Regions from separate parts of the Cobetia sp. MC34 genome, predicted to be linked through region 1. Evidence: predicted binding sites of a transcription regulator. Region 1 holds the regulator's gene; each other region holds the start of a gene.
What was found. The regulator sigma-54, encoded in region 1, starts transcription at its own class of promoters, with help from an activator protein. The targets are predictions, from matches to a motif close to TGGCACNNNNNTTGCTNT.

Region 1 (3,616 bases):
GGGGAATTGAGCAATTCCGCGACCTGCCCGAGCAGCGTCAGATGAGTTTCATCCGCTTCCTCAGGCACCAGCAGCACGAACAGCAGATCGATGGGTTCTCCGTCGATGGCATCGAAGTCGATGGGTTCACCGAGCTTCAGAAACGCAGCGATTGGCGTCTTGCAATGCGGGCTGCGTGCATGGGGCACGGCCACACCGTGGCCAATGCCGGTCGACCCCAGTCTCTCGCGCCCGATCAGGCGCGAGAAGACTTCCTGGCTATCCAGGCTGGGAATGTTCTGTGCGATGAAGGTGCTGAAGAATTCAAGCACCCGCTTCTTGCTCCCCCCGGGGACACCGTAAAGCGTGCGCTCGGGGGGAAGGATCTGATCAAGTGTCATGGCTGAAGGTCAACGGGTCCCGGTGCCCTGAGAGCGAGCCTGGGACTTTTCCTTGTGTTTGACCAGCTGGCGATCCAGCTTGTCGGCGAGCGCGTCGATGGCAGCGTACATGTTGGGGTCTTCTGCCAGGGCGTGGAGGTCAGCGCCTGCCGCGTGCAAGGTGCAGGCAGCCTGCTGGCGCTCCTTCTCGATCGACAGTGTCACCTGAACATTGGTGATGTTGTCGTAATGCCGTTCGAGGCGAGCGAGCTTCTCGTTGACGTAATCGCGGAGAGGATCGGTAAGTTCCACATGATGCCCGGTGATATTCACTTGCATGGACACGCTCCTTTATCCAGCGGGTTGCCATTCAATTGTAACCCTTTTTGACTACGAGCAAACCCTGATCGGACGCTCTGCAACAGGCTTGACGGCCACCGTCTGGCGATGTTTTCGCACCCTTGCCAGTGGCGTCAGATGTCGTGAGCGTCTGTACCGACAATGCCCAAGCTTTGCGCAAAGATCAACGCTGCGCTGCATCGTGGCTCAGTGCTTGTCTTCAACTCATTGAGGGGTAACGGAGTGGACTTCAAGGGCACGTCTGGTGGGTGGTGCGTGAAAGACGCGCAAGAAGGCGGGTTTTCGTCGCCAATGCCTGCATGTACGTCGCCTTTCAGGCGCTTCGATTGCGTGGAGCAAGCGGCGTTCCGGGAGGTTCTCCGGGTGTCATCCAGGTGCAATACGCGCAAAAGTGACTTTAAAAACATGCGATTGACGGTGAATGACGCTGCCGGAACGGCGGTTTTTTACCGTCATCCTGCGCGCCGTCATGGCCCATGACGGGCAATTGATGAGCGGTTGACGGCATGACCGAGCGCGCGACAGGCGTACCGCTGCCCGCGAAGTCAGAGGCTGATGAGCGGAAAATCCAGCGCTTGAGGTTGGCGGCGGCTGCCATTGTGGAGGTGAAAGCAGGGCATGGCAGCCGCAGGTGACGCCTCAGGCCAGACGCTTGCGCTCGCTGGAGGAGGGGATGCCCATCGCCTCGCGATACTTGGCCACGGTACGGCGTGCGACCTCGATGCCATCGCTGGCGAGCAGATCGACCAGCCGCGAGTCGGAGAGAGGCTTGCGGGCCGGCTCTTCCGCGATCAGCTTGCGGATGCGGGCACGAATGGCGGTGCTTGAGTGGGCGTCGCCACTGCCGCTGCCACCGACCTGGCTCGAGAAGAAGAACTTGAGCTCGAAGACGCCGCGCGGGGTGTGGATGTACTTCTGGGTCGTGACCCGCGAGATGGTCGATTCGTGCATCTCGACCACTTCGGCGATGTTGGCCAGAATCAGCGGCTTCATGCCTTCCTCGCCTTGCTCGAGGAAGTCGATCTGGCGCGCCATGATCTCGCGGCCGACCTTGAGCAGGGTGTCATTGCGTGATGACAGGCTCTTCATCAGCCAGCGCGCTTCCTGCAGGTTGTCCTTGAGGAAGGTGTTGTCGGCGGACTTGTCGGCACGCTTGATCAGCGCGGCGTATTCCGGCTGGATGCGCAGCTTGGGCAGCGCTTCCGGGTTGAGCTCGACCTGCCAGCCATGGCGGGTATGGCGCACCAGCAGATCAGGGATCACGTAATCGCTGGCGGGCTCGCCCCAGGCGGATGCCGGACGCGGATCGAGCGCGCGTACCAGGCGGATGACGTGATCCAGCTCGTCATCGTCAAGGCTCAGGCGGCGCTTGAGCAGCTTGCGGTCATCGTTGCCCAGTGCCTCGAGGAATTGACGTACCAGGCGGCGCGCCTGCGCCAGCAGCGGCAGGTCATCCGGCAGCAGTGCCAGTTGCAGCAGCAGGCATTCGCGCAGATCACGGGCGAAGACGCCGGTCGGGTCGAACTGCTGCAGACGCAGCAATACCTGCTCGAGTTCGGAGGCCTTGAGGCCGGGCAGGCCCTGGCCGCGCAGGCCATCGACCAGCTCATCGAGTGACAGACTCAGATAACCGGCACCGTCGACGGCATCGATCAGGCTCTCCGCCATCTGGCGTTCACGGCCATCGAGGTCGGTCATCGCCAGCTGCCAGCGCAGGTGGTCCTGCAGGCTCTCGACGCTGGTATTGCGATCGAAGTCCGGCCCTTCTTCGCTCCCGCTGCCACTGCCGGAGCTGGTCAGGCTACCGGCGTGGTCCTGGTAGAGGTCCGACCAGTCACTGTCGAGGGGGTATTCCTCGGGAATCTCGCTCGAGGAGTCGGCAGTGGAGATCTCGCTCGAATCCTGTGTCTCGACGACATCCAGCGACTCGTAGTCCTCGTCGAGCTCCAACATGGGGTTGGACTCGAGGGCTTGCTGAATCTCCTGACGCAGGTCGAGCGTCGACAGCTGCAGCAGCTGGATCGCTTGCTGGAGCTGCGGCGTCATGGTCAGCGAGGTGCCGAGGCGGAGTTGCAGGGTGGGTTTCATGGAGTCAGTCAATTCACGGCAAAGGAACGTGCTTACTACGCTATACCGTGACTCGGGGCACTGACAAGTGGTTGTCGTGAATATTCAAGCAACTTGCATGCCATGTTTCCACCAAGGTGGTATGGACGTCATGCATGCGTCTGATGTCAGACATGAAAAAGCCGCTACGCGATAAAATCACGCAGCGGCTTTCGAAGCTTTTACCTCGCGAGGACTCAGCGCAGCCGCTGACCCTAGAGCGTGAACTCGTGGCCCAGGTAGACGTCGCGCACCTGCTGGTTGGCCAGGATGGAGTCCGCGTCACCGTGGGCGATGATCTGGCCATCGCCGACGATATAGGCGGTGTCACAGATATCGAGCGTCTCGCGCACATTGTGGTCGGTGATCAGCACGCCGATGCCACGATCGCGCAGTTGGCGCACGATGCTCTTGATCTCGCCCACCGAGATGGGGTCGACGCCGGCGAAGGGCTCATCGAGCAATACGAAGTCCGGCTCGGTGGCCAGTGCACGGGCGATCTCGACCCGACGACGCTCGCCGCCGGACAGGCTCATGCCGGCGCTGGCGCGGATGTGCGTGATGCTGAATTCCTCGAGCAACTCTTCAAGGCGTGCCTTGCGGCCATTGCGATCCAGGTCCTTGCGGGTCTCCAGAATCGCCATGATGTTGTCGGCCACCGACAGCTTGCGGAAGATCGACGCCTCCTGCGGCAGATAGCCGATGCCGGCACGTGCACGCTGATGCATGGCGGCAGCGGAGAGGTCCTTGTCATCGATGGAGACGTTGCCGGCATCGGCGCGCACCAGCCC
Region 2 (3,616 bases), on a different contig from region 1:
GCTGGGCGTCGCCATCGAATGTCTGCAGCTGGCGATTCCCTATCGCGGCGCTGAGGTGCTGGATGCGCTGGCGGACCTCGCCGGCATCCTCATCGGGCTGGGAGTGTTCCAGTGTGTCCGACTGATTCTGCATCTGGTCCGCCTCGGGCCGGCCTCTCGCTGAGCCTCTCCCCCGGGCCGTGTGTCATCGATACGCGGCCTGTCTGAAATTGTCATGCATCAACACTTTCCACTCCGCCCGTCTTTGGCTATGGTGCAGCGCCTGCGCCATGTTGGCGCTTGCCCGGCATGTCGCGTATCACGACATCACGCTGCGTGGTCGTCATGCGGACCGTGAACTGCCGGCCTGACGCTGGCGCAGTGCTGATTGGCGCAATTTCCGATGGCCATCGTGCCGTCTCTATCCATACCTTGATATCCCGTCTGTGATATCCAATGCGAGGGTCCCCCATGACCGAACGTCTCGATGGCTCCTGGTTTACCGAAATCTTCGATCGCCACGGCAGCGCCTTCTCGCTCAAGGTCAGCCACAAGCTGCATGACGAGCAGACTCCTTATCAGCACCTCGAAGTCTATGCCACCGAGACCTACGGCAACCTGATGGTGCTGGACGGCTGCGTGATGCTGACTGACCGTGACAACTTCCTCTATCACGAGATGATGTCGCATCCGGCGCTGTTCGCTCATGCAGACCCCAAGCGTGTCGTCATCATCGGCGGTGGCGATTGCGGCACCCTGCGTGAGGTGCTCAAGCACCCGGGCGTGGAGAAGGTCACCCAGATCGATATCGATCCGGCGGTCACGCGTGCCTCCGAGCAATTCTTCCCGGCGCTGGTCGAGTCCAATGACGACCCGCGCGCCGAGCTGCTGTTCGAGGATGGCGTCAAGTGGGTCGACAACTGCCCGGATGAGAGCATCGACGTGCTGATCGTCGATTCCACCGACCCGGTCGGCCCGGCGGAAGGTCTGTTCAAGACCGACTTCCTCAAGCGCTGCCATCGTATCCTCAAGCAGGGCGGCCTGATGGTGCAGCAGAGCGAGTCCCCGCTCTATCACACCGATTCCATCATCAAGGACCTGCGCAACGACATGGGCGAAGCGGGCTTTGATAGCGTCGCGACCCTGCCGTTCCCGCAGCCGGTGTATCCGTCCGGCTGGTGGAGCTGCACCCTGGCGGGCAAGGGCTGTGACGTGAAGTCCTTCCGCGAGGAAGATGCTGCTGCCGCCACCTTCGCGCGTGACTTCTATACCGTCGAAGGCCATCGCGCTGCCCTGGTGCTGCCGCCCTTCATGCAGCGCCTGCTGGAGAAGTGATCTGCATGCACCTTGCGGTGGCAAGCAAGCCCCATCAGGCACGAAAACGTGCCTGATGGGATGAACAAGCGTTGAGTCAGTCAGACCGAGACATTGGTCGCAATCTGCCACTCGCGCCACATCGCTGCACCGCCAACGGCCGTTTCGCAATGAAACGGCCGTTTTTATTTTGCACCGATATGAGGCGAACTGGTCTCGCCATGAGCCTAACTGCGCGGCAATCGCGCGGAATGATCCGCCGCCCCACCCCGAGGCTTTGGCCTATAACACTGGGTTTTAGCGCTTTTTTCAGCGTTGAACGCAGCGGATCACGCGATAGGCGGAAATTGGAACGCGGCTTGCTATTGTCGATAGGTGCCATGCAATGCATTGCACCACTTCTGACTCGAGGCTGATCGAGCGGACTCCAGACTTTCGCGAGGGAATCACGATGCATAACAACAAGAAGCCACTGCTGATCGCTAGCGCCGCTGTCCTGGCCGCCTCCATGGCGACAGGCGCCAGTGCCGCGACCCTGGATAGCGTCAAGGAAAAGGGCTTTGTCCAGTGTGGCGTCAGCACCGGCTTGCCGGGCTTCTCGGCACCGGATGACGCCGGTAACTGGCAGGGCCTTGATGTCGACGTCTGCCGCGGCGTCGCGGCAGCCGTGCTGGGCGATGCCAGCAAGGTGCGCTATGTACCGCTGACGGCCAAGGAGCGTTTCACCGCGCTGCAGTCCGGCGAGATTGATGTCCTGTCCCGCAACACCACCTGGACGGCGACCCGTGACACCTCACTGGGCCTCAACTTCGCTGGCGTGAACTATTACGACGGCCAGGGCTTCATGGTAAGCAAGGACCTGGGCGTCTCCAGTGCCAAGGAGCTGGACGGGGCAGCCGTCTGCATCCAGTCCGGTACCACCACCGAGCTCAACCTGGCGGACTATTTCCGCATGAACGACATGTCCTTCGAGCCGGTCGTCTTCGATACCTCCGACCAGACCGTCAAGGGCTTCGAAGCCGGTCGTTGTGACGTCCTGACCTCCGACCAATCCCAGCTCTACGCGCTGCGTATCAAGCTCTCCGATCCGGCCTCCGCGATGGTGTTGCCGGAAGTCATCTCCAAGGAACCGCTGGGCCCCGTCGTCCGTCAGGGTGATGACCAGTGGTTCAACATCGTCAAATGGACCCTGTTCGCCCAGATCAACGCCGAAGAGATGGGGCTGAGCTCCGACAACATCGAAGAGAAGAAGTCGGACACCAACCCGAACGTCGCGCGCCTGGTCGGTGCCGATGGCAACTACGGGGAAGCCATGGGGCTGCCGGCTGACTGGGCCTACCAGGTCATCAAGCAGGTCGGTAACTACGGCCAGATGTTCGAGCGCAACGTCGGTACCGGCTCCGCACTGGGTATCGAGCGCGGCTTGAACGCACTGTGGACCGATGGCGGCGTCCAGTACGCCCCGCCGGTTCGCTGATGCGCGGGCTCGCCCTGTACTGCGGGTGGGCCTTGCCCCTCATGACAGGCTGAGCAAGGACGCTGGCCAGGGGAAGTGAGCGTCTTGCTCCACTTCCTCTGGCCAGCGTCATGTGGGGCCCGGCAACAAGAGGCCCCACATGAGCCCCGGCCTGTGAGGCCCAGCCTGTTCCTCGTGACCCATTCATCGAGTGCCGAGAGATAACTGATCTGCCGTTCGATAGGACGGCAGGCGGAAGTCGCATAGCTTTCCGGCGGAGATTGCCTGTATGACACAACCTGCTTCTCGCCCGCCGGCCACGGTCAAGCCGCCATTCTGGCGTGACCCGGCCAAGCGGGCACTGATCTTCCAGCTATTGATGCTGGCAGGCGTGTTCGGTGTGTTGGCGATCATCGTCAGCAATACCCTGACCAACCTCGAAAGCCGTGGCATCACCACCGGCTTTGCCTTTCTGGACAACACCGCAGGCTTTGGCATCCTGCAGAGCCTGATCGACTATTCCGAGCAATCCACCTATGGCGATACCTTCATCGTCGGCCTGCTCAATACCTTGTTGATATCCGCACTGGGTGTCATCGCCGCGACCGTGATCGGCTTCGTCATGGGGGTCGCGCGCCTGTCCCCCAACTGGCTGATCTCACGACTGGCGGCGGTCTATATCGAAGTCTTCCGCAATATCCCGCTGCTGCTGCAGATCTTCTTCTGGTATTTCGCCGTCCTGAGAACCCTGCCGAGTCCGCGTGGCTCGCTGTCGCTGGGCGAGGCGTTCTTCCTCAATGTTCGCGGCCTGTTCGTGCCGGCGCCCATCACCTCCAGCGGTTTCTCGGTGGTGATTGCCGTGTTCGT
Region 3 (3,616 bases), on a different contig from region 1:
GAAACGCGGGCGTCAGACGACCTCGATGGCCGGCGGGCGCACGGTTTGCTCCATCAGCCAGGCCGCCTGATAGGGACGGCGGGCCATGGTGGGATCGTAGGCCTTGTCGTGGCACAGGTGGTCGGTCAGCGCGACGCCTTGCCAGCTTTCCGGCAGCGGCAGCACGCGCGGCTGATCGGTGACATTGAGGGCGAACAGCAGGCGGCGCCCTTCATGGGTGACGCGCTCGAAGACGAAGAAATCCGGGCCGACATCAAAGACATTCTGGTCGGCATCCGGGTGGAAGCAGGGTTCGTTGCGGCGCAGTGCCATGCGGCGCTTGAGGGCGTGGAAGACCTCATGGGTCGCGGTGTTGGGGCTTGCCAGCAGCGCTTCCAGTTCATCGCGCTGCCATTTGCGGCGATTGATGGCGCGCAGATGACCATCGCGCTCGACGCCTTCCTGGTGGTTGGGGGTCGCGGTCAGCGAGTGGATGTACAGCCCCGGGATGCCCTGCAGGCTCAGCATCAGGGTCTGACTGGCGATGAAGCGCTCGATCTGCCACGGGTCCTGGCCGCGCCGCGTGCCCTTGAGCGCATCGAAGTAGCTGATGTTGAGCTCATAGGGGGTGTCGGCGCGCCCGGGGTTGGCGCGCATGCTGACGTAGCCACCGAAGTCATGCACCAGCCGCACCAGGGTGTCGCGCTCGTGGTCGGGCAGCAGGCCCTCAAGGGCGCGAACGCCGATACCGTCGTGACTGGCGGTGAAGTTGAAGTAGCTGCAGCCGGAAGGCAATGACGGCAGGCTGGTGGCCCACTGGGTCAGGGCGCTGGCATCGCCGGAGGTCAGGGTGTGCAGGGTCAGCGGCGGCAGCGTGAACTGATAGATCAGGTGCGCTTCATCGGCCTGGGCGCTGCCCTCGATGGCGGTGAGGCCGTGCTGTGACAGGCGGTCGAGCCCGAAGTAGGACATGTTCTCGGCGTGGGGCACGTTGGTCTCGGTGATCAACAGGCTGCCGGGCGCCAGATGGTCGACGATGGCGCGCAGCAGGCGCACCACGGCGTGAGTCTCCGGCAGGTGGATGCAGGAGGTGCCCTGGCGTTTCCACAGGAAGGCCACCGCATCGAGGCGGATGATGCCCGCGCCCTGCTCGAGGTAATAAAGCAGGATGCCGATGAATTCGAGCAGCACATCGGGATTGGCGAAGTTCAGGTCGATCTGGTCATCCGAGAAGGTTGCCCAAAGATGGCGCAGGCCACGACGGGTATGCACCGGCGTGAGCAGTGCAGATGGGCGCGGGCGCACGACCTCGGAGACATCGGTGTCGGGGTCCATCTCGATGAAGTAGTCGCGGCCGGGCTGCACGCCGGCCAGATAATCGGCGAACCACAGTGACTCGCGTGAGCAGTGATTGATGACCAGGTCTGCCATCAGGTCGCGCTGCTCACTCAGGCGCCGGATGTCCTGCCAGTCGCCGAGGACCGGATTGACCTCGCGATAGTGGATGACGCTGAAGCCGTCATCGCTGCTCCATGGGAAGAAGGGCAGCACGTGGACACCGGACAGGCTGTCGTCCAGTCGGCTGGCGAGGAAGTCGTGCAGGGTCGCCAGTGGTGCCTCGCCTTCCTGCTGCAGGCTGTCGCCGTAGGTGATCAGCCACTGGTCGCGCTCGCTCCAGAGCGGCTCGCCTTCCGGTACGCGGGGGTTGAGGCGCGTGCGATGGAAATCCAGCACTGTCTCCAGGCGTCTGAGGACTTCTTCATGACGCTGTGGGTAGATCTCGGCGAGCAGGCGTGTGGCGTGCGCCTGGAAATCAGCTTGCGAGAGGCGTCTGGCGAGAGAGACTCTGGCCCGTGGTCTGGCGTTGTCCTCGCTCGGCGCAGGATCGGGTGCAGTGGATGTCGAGTGATCGGGAGATGACGTATCGGACATGGGCAATCCTCGTGGCAGCAAAAGCGGTCAGACTCTGCCTCGTGAGCCGCAATGGGCAGAGCGTGTCGCGGGTGATCTTCGGGAAGCCCGCCGGCGCAATCCTGCGGGGCCGGTGGCAAGACTGGAAATCACATATCAGATGAAGTCGGCTGGCCGTCGCTTGGTGAAATGCCTGAATAGCGCATCGCTCAGCGGCGCCCGTGGGTGACGGCCTGGCGCCTTTACTCATGAGTCATGCACGCCTCGGGCCAGATTCGTCAAGCCTGCAAGGCAGGACGGCCAGCCTGCATGTGCCGGCTGGCCGTCCTGTCCGGCGTCATGTGGCCTGCGGCCAGCTGACGCCACTGCGCTTCATGACACGCTTTACTTGCGCAGCACGCGATACAGAATCAGCAGAATGACGGCGCCGAGCACGGCGATGACAAAGCTGGCCAGATTGAATCCCGTCACTTCACCGAAACCCATCAGGGTGCCGACCCAGCCACCGACCACGGCACCCAGGATGCCGATGATGCTGGTGACGATGATGCCACCCGGATCCTTGCCGGGCACGATCACCTTGGCGATGATGCCGGCAATAAGACCGAATATGATCCATGCAATGATTCCCATGTCGCAGCTCCTTGCGTCATCGTGAACAATCTCGCGGCAGAGATCATTCGCCGCCAGTCGTGAAAGGATTTCACGGCTCGGGCAAGCGTCCTTGTGAGGCGCTGCACCCTGATGTCATCTTTCGGTTATCGCGCGGGGATTTCAAGCCTGCCGGGCAGGTTGATTGACGCTTTCGCCGCGGTGTCCGCCACCCGAGGCGACAATCCAGGAAACCCCTGTCGCCCTTTGATCGCTCCCCAAGGCTAGTTCAGATAGGTCGAGGCTGACATAGGCTCCCGTGGCGGGGCCTTAACGGTTACAATACCCGCCATTCGCTGTCATTCGGCTGCGCTGCGCCACTTCCTCGCTGTGCTTCGCGCGGGGCCGCAGCCACCTCGCACCCAAGCAGGCTCTCCAACATGCACTGTCCCTTCTGTGGAACTCATGAAACCAAGGTCACGGATTCCCGACTGGTGGTCGAGGGTGACCAGGTGCGGCGGCGTCGCCAGTGCGCGGCCTGCGGTGAGCGTTTCACGACCTACGAAACGGCGGAGCTGGTCATGCCGCGCGTGGTCAAGGGTGACGGCTCGCGTGAGAGCTTCGATGAGCACAAGCTGCGTGCCGGCATGCTGCGCGCGCTGGAAAAGCGCCCGGTTTCTTCCGAGCTGATCGAGGCCGCGGTGGAGCGCATTCGTCAGCGTCTGCGTGCCACCGGCGAGCGTGAGATAGAGGCGCGGCGCATCGGTGATGAGGTCATGCAGCAGCTCAAGCGGCTGGATCAGGTCGCCTATATCCGCTTCGCTTCGGTCTATCGTCGCTTCCAGGATCTTGATGAGTTCCGCGCCGAGATCGACCGTCTCGCCCAGGAGCCCAGCTTCCTGCCGGGCGAGGAAGACGCGCGGCCCTGATGTCTCGACACGGTCATCCTTGCAGATGACCTCGAGGCCTGCGCCTGCTGGCCCTGTCGCGTCACGCTGCGTGGCTCAGGCCTCGGGGTATTGGCCGCCGCCTGGGCAACGCCTGACCTTCTCTCGTTTCACGCCAAGGTATCGCATGTCTCTTTCTCCCCGTGCTTCTCGTGCTCACCGTGACAGCCACTCTCGCGACCGCAGTG
Region 4 (3,616 bases), on a different contig from region 1:
TCGACAGTTTCCATTGCAAGACTCCTTGCGAAAGCGGATATCGGTTGGGTCTACCAGTACTGCAATAACGGGGCCAGTCCGCACTTATCTCGACAGACCGGCCCCTTCAGGATGTGCGCCGGGACTCAGCTACCAGGGCTCAGCTACCGGGACTCAGCTGATGTCAGGACGCTTGTCCATTGGCGCCGCGACCACCCCACCGGAACGTGCCGGCACGCTGGAGCTCGTCTCGGAGGACAGGCTTTCCGGATAGGCCTTGGCCGGGACTTCGAACAGGTCCAGCCCCAGCACTTCGACATGCGGCGGCACGCGCAGCAGGTTGAACTTCTTGAGCAGATAGGCCACGCCCCAGCCCGGAATGAAGCCCGTCAGTGCCATCACCACCGCGCCGGTCAGCTGGCCGGTGAAGGAAACGTCCGGCACGCCTTCGCCGACATTCGGGAAGCCGGCCGCGAAGATACCCACCAGTACCACGCCGTAGAAGCCGCAGAAGCCATGCACCGCGAAGGCGCCGACGGAGTCATCCAGGCCACGCTTCTCGAGCAGTGCGCCGATCTTCGGCATCAGGGCGCCACCGGAGACCGCCAGCACGAAGGCCAGGCCCGGGTTGTAGAGATCCAGCCCCGCCGCGACGGTGATGATGCCGCCCAGAGCACCGGACATGGTCCAGAAGGGATCACGCGAGGACAGATAAGCACCGATCACGCCACCACCGAAGCCCATCAGGGTATTGAAGGCGAAGGCAGAAAGGTTGGTGCGATTGCCGTAGATGGTGGTCCAGCCGATGTCACCGGTGTTGAAGATGATGCAGCCACCGAGGAAGCCGAAGAAACCGACGATGATCAGCATCAGGCCGATCAACGTCATCGGCATGTTGTGCGGCGCGATCACCTGCGGCTTGCCATCGTCACTGTACTTGCCGATGCGCGCTCCCAGATTGAGCAGCACACCCAGCGCGAAGAAGCCGGCCACGGCGTGCACCACACCGGCGGCGCCGACATCGTGGTAGCCCAGCTTGTGCAGCATCCAGCCATCCGGATGCCAACCCCAGGCGCCCGCCATGATCCAGACACCGGCACCGAGAATCACCGCCAGAATCAGGAAGGCCCCCAGGCGGATGCGTTCGATCACCGCCCCCGACAGGATGGAGCCGGTGGTCGCGCCGAACAGGGCAAAGGCGGCGAAGAAGATGCCGGTGCCCATGTCATCGGCGTCCGGACGCATGCTCGCGCTCCACGGCAGAGCGGCGGAGGCCTCGATGGGGATCAGCCCGTTGGGGAAGGCGTTGTAGATCCACCAGCCCACGAAGTAGAAGGCGGGGATGATCGAGGCCAGCGTCAGCACGTTCTTCATGCCGGATGCCAACGCATTCTTGGAACGCGAGGCACCGATCTCATAGGCCAGAAAGCCTGCATGGATCAGGAACATGATGGCGGTACACCACCAATAGAACACCTCGATGTTCATCGCCTGATGCATATCCAATATGCTTTGCAACGTCTTTTCATCCATCGTCTTTTCTCCTTTACCGGAGCCTGTGGATCAGCGCGCCTCACTGTGCAAGCGGCACTGCCCGTCCGGGGGTTGTTGTTGTTTTTCAAGGGGACCTGCTGGATAAAGCAAGCGACATGCCAGATGACCCTGATTGGCCACCCTCAGCAATTCGTTGTTTTTACTGCGTCATTCTTGAAATCGAGGACTCCTCTTCAGATATGAAGCCCATGAAGCCTTCCCTGCGAGGAGGATGGGCGTTATTGAGGCATGCCGGCCACGGCATGCACCGTGAGATGACTTGCAGGGCGCTGCATATACGCAAGTCATTGCTCGCGACTCACCTCTCATTCCCCCGCCTGGCAGTGAGATCAGCTACGCACCTTGAGGCGCTCCGGGTCATGGAAGGGCAATGTCACCACCTCGGCGGCGAGGCGCTTCTGATGGCCATCCAGCTGGCCGATCTCAAGCTGGGTTCCCGGGCTTGCGAAGTCCGGTGCCAGGCGGCACATCGCGATGGAGCGATCGAGCAGCGGCGACTGGGTGGCACTGGTGACCACGCCCACCGGATAGCGGCCGTGGTAGACGAGGTCGCCATGGCTGACCAGCTCGCTGCTGTGCATCTTCAGGCCCATCACGCGATGCCGTGATTCCGGCGCCTCGCGTTGCAGCGCTGCCCGCCCGACGAAATCATCCTCCTTGCTCCTCATCGGCACGGTGAAGCCGATGCCCGCCTCATAGGGGGAGGTCTGCGGGCAGAATTCATGACCGGCGAAGATCAGCCCCGCCTCGATTCTCAGCATGTCGAGGGCATCCAGTCCCAGCGGCGCGATGCCATGGGGCTCACCCGCCGCCCAGATCGCCTCCCACACGGCCGGGGCGTCCTTGGGATGGCACCAGATTTCATAACCGAGCTCGCCGGTATAGCCGGTACGCGACACCATCAGCGGAATGCCATCCGGCCCCGACAGACGACCGATCATGAAGCGGAACCAGCCCAGCCCCTGAACGTCTGGCTGGGTACGCGCATTCCAGATCAGCGGCGCCAGCACCTCGCGGCTCTTCGGGCCCTGCAGCGCGACGTTGTGCAGCTGATGAGTGGAGTCACGCACCGTGACGCGATAGCCCTGGCGCTGGGCAAGCTCCCTGAGCCACTGGCCGCTGGCCGGGTCACCGCAGATCCAGCGGAAGGTCTGCTCGCCCATGCGGAACAAGGTGCCGTCATCGAGCATGCCGCCGGTTTCCTGACACATGGCCGAGTACACCACCTCGCCGATGGAGAGCCGTCGTACATTGCGGGTCAATGCGTATTGCAGCAGGCGTTCGGCATCGGGACCGGCGACCTCGAACTTGCGCAGCGCCGAAAGATCCATCATCGCGACCCGCTCGCGGCAGGCCAGATATTCGGCCCGCGCGCCCCATCCTTCGTAATGCGTGGCCAGCCAGTAGCCGTGGTAGTCGATGAACTGCTTGGTCAAGGCGGAGGTGCAGGGATGAAAGGCGGTGGGCAGTGTCATGCGCGGCAATTCCTCGGGCCGATTGCGATAGGCGATCCCACGGGGGAAATCATGTTCAGCGGCGTAGATGCGCACCTGGATATCGGTCGGCACCCAGCCATTGGCGGCGTCGATGTCATCCGGACAGGCCGATGAGGCGCAGATGAGGTCACGGTCGGCGCGCAGCAGTACGTAATCGCCGGGACGCGACCAGGGCTCGTCCACCGCCAGGGTGCCGCAGGGCTCTACATAGGCATTGAAGAAGAAGTTGATCGCCGGCCAGCTGGCACGCTGTTGAATGCCATGCGACGCCGACAGGGCATTGTTGAAATTGATCGTGCAGCTATCGTGGCCGAAGTAGCCGTGGTGTTCGTAATACTGCGGCGAACAGGCGAGCATGAAGCTGTCATGGCGCCCCACCGTGTCCTGCACCACTTCCAGCATCGGATGCAGATGCTGATCGAAGAACACCGAATAGAGCCCCGGATTGGGCATGCAATGACCGGACAGGCTGCGCGTGGCGCCGGCGTCCAGCCCCAGCTCTTTACCCTGCGCCCAGGCATTGGCATCGAAGGCCACGAAATCGGAGCACTGACGACCCGCCACATCGATGATCTGGATCCACTCGC

Region 2: the regulator sigma-54 is predicted to act here: its motif matches at 1,642-1,659, upstream of IZU87_RS09735 (amino acid ABC transporter substrate-binding protein).
Region 3: the regulator sigma-54 is predicted to act here: its motif matches at 2,145-2,162, upstream of IZU87_RS08080 (sugar phosphorylase).
Region 4: the regulator sigma-54 is predicted to act here: its motif matches at 1,617-1,634, upstream of IZU87_RS14060 (ammonium transporter).

What each region holds. Positions count from the first base shown of each region.
Region 1 covers NZ_JADPPY010000001.1:259,450-263,065, reverse strand. The annotation lists gene IZU87_RS01165 (PTS sugar transporter subunit IIA) at 1-380, opposite strand, end outside; gene hpf (ribosome hibernation-promoting factor, HPF/YfiA family) at 390-698, opposite strand; gene IZU87_RS01155 (RNA polymerase factor sigma-54) at 1,359-2,807, opposite strand; gene lptB (LPS export ABC transporter ATP-binding protein) at 3,041-3,616, opposite strand, start outside.
Region 2 covers NZ_JADPPY010000014.1:78,385-82,000, forward strand. The annotation lists gene IZU87_RS09725 (VanZ family protein) at 1-163, shown strand, start outside; gene speE (polyamine aminopropyltransferase) at 451-1,314, shown strand; gene IZU87_RS09735 (amino acid ABC transporter substrate-binding protein) at 1,745-2,770, shown strand; gene IZU87_RS09740 (amino acid ABC transporter permease) at 3,039-3,616, shown strand, end outside.
Region 3 covers NZ_JADPPY010000011.1:51,582-55,197, reverse strand. The annotation lists gene IZU87_RS08080 (sugar phosphorylase) at 13-1,911, opposite strand; gene IZU87_RS08075 (GlsB/YeaQ/YmgE family stress response membrane protein) at 2,275-2,523, opposite strand; gene nrdR (transcriptional regulator NrdR) at 2,922-3,410, shown strand.
Region 4 covers NZ_JADPPY010000031.1:33,757-37,372, reverse strand. The annotation lists gene IZU87_RS14065 (hypothetical protein) at 1-14, opposite strand, end outside; gene IZU87_RS14060 (ammonium transporter) at 154-1,512, opposite strand; gene IZU87_RS14055 (DUF1989 domain-containing protein) at 1,863-3,616, opposite strand, start outside.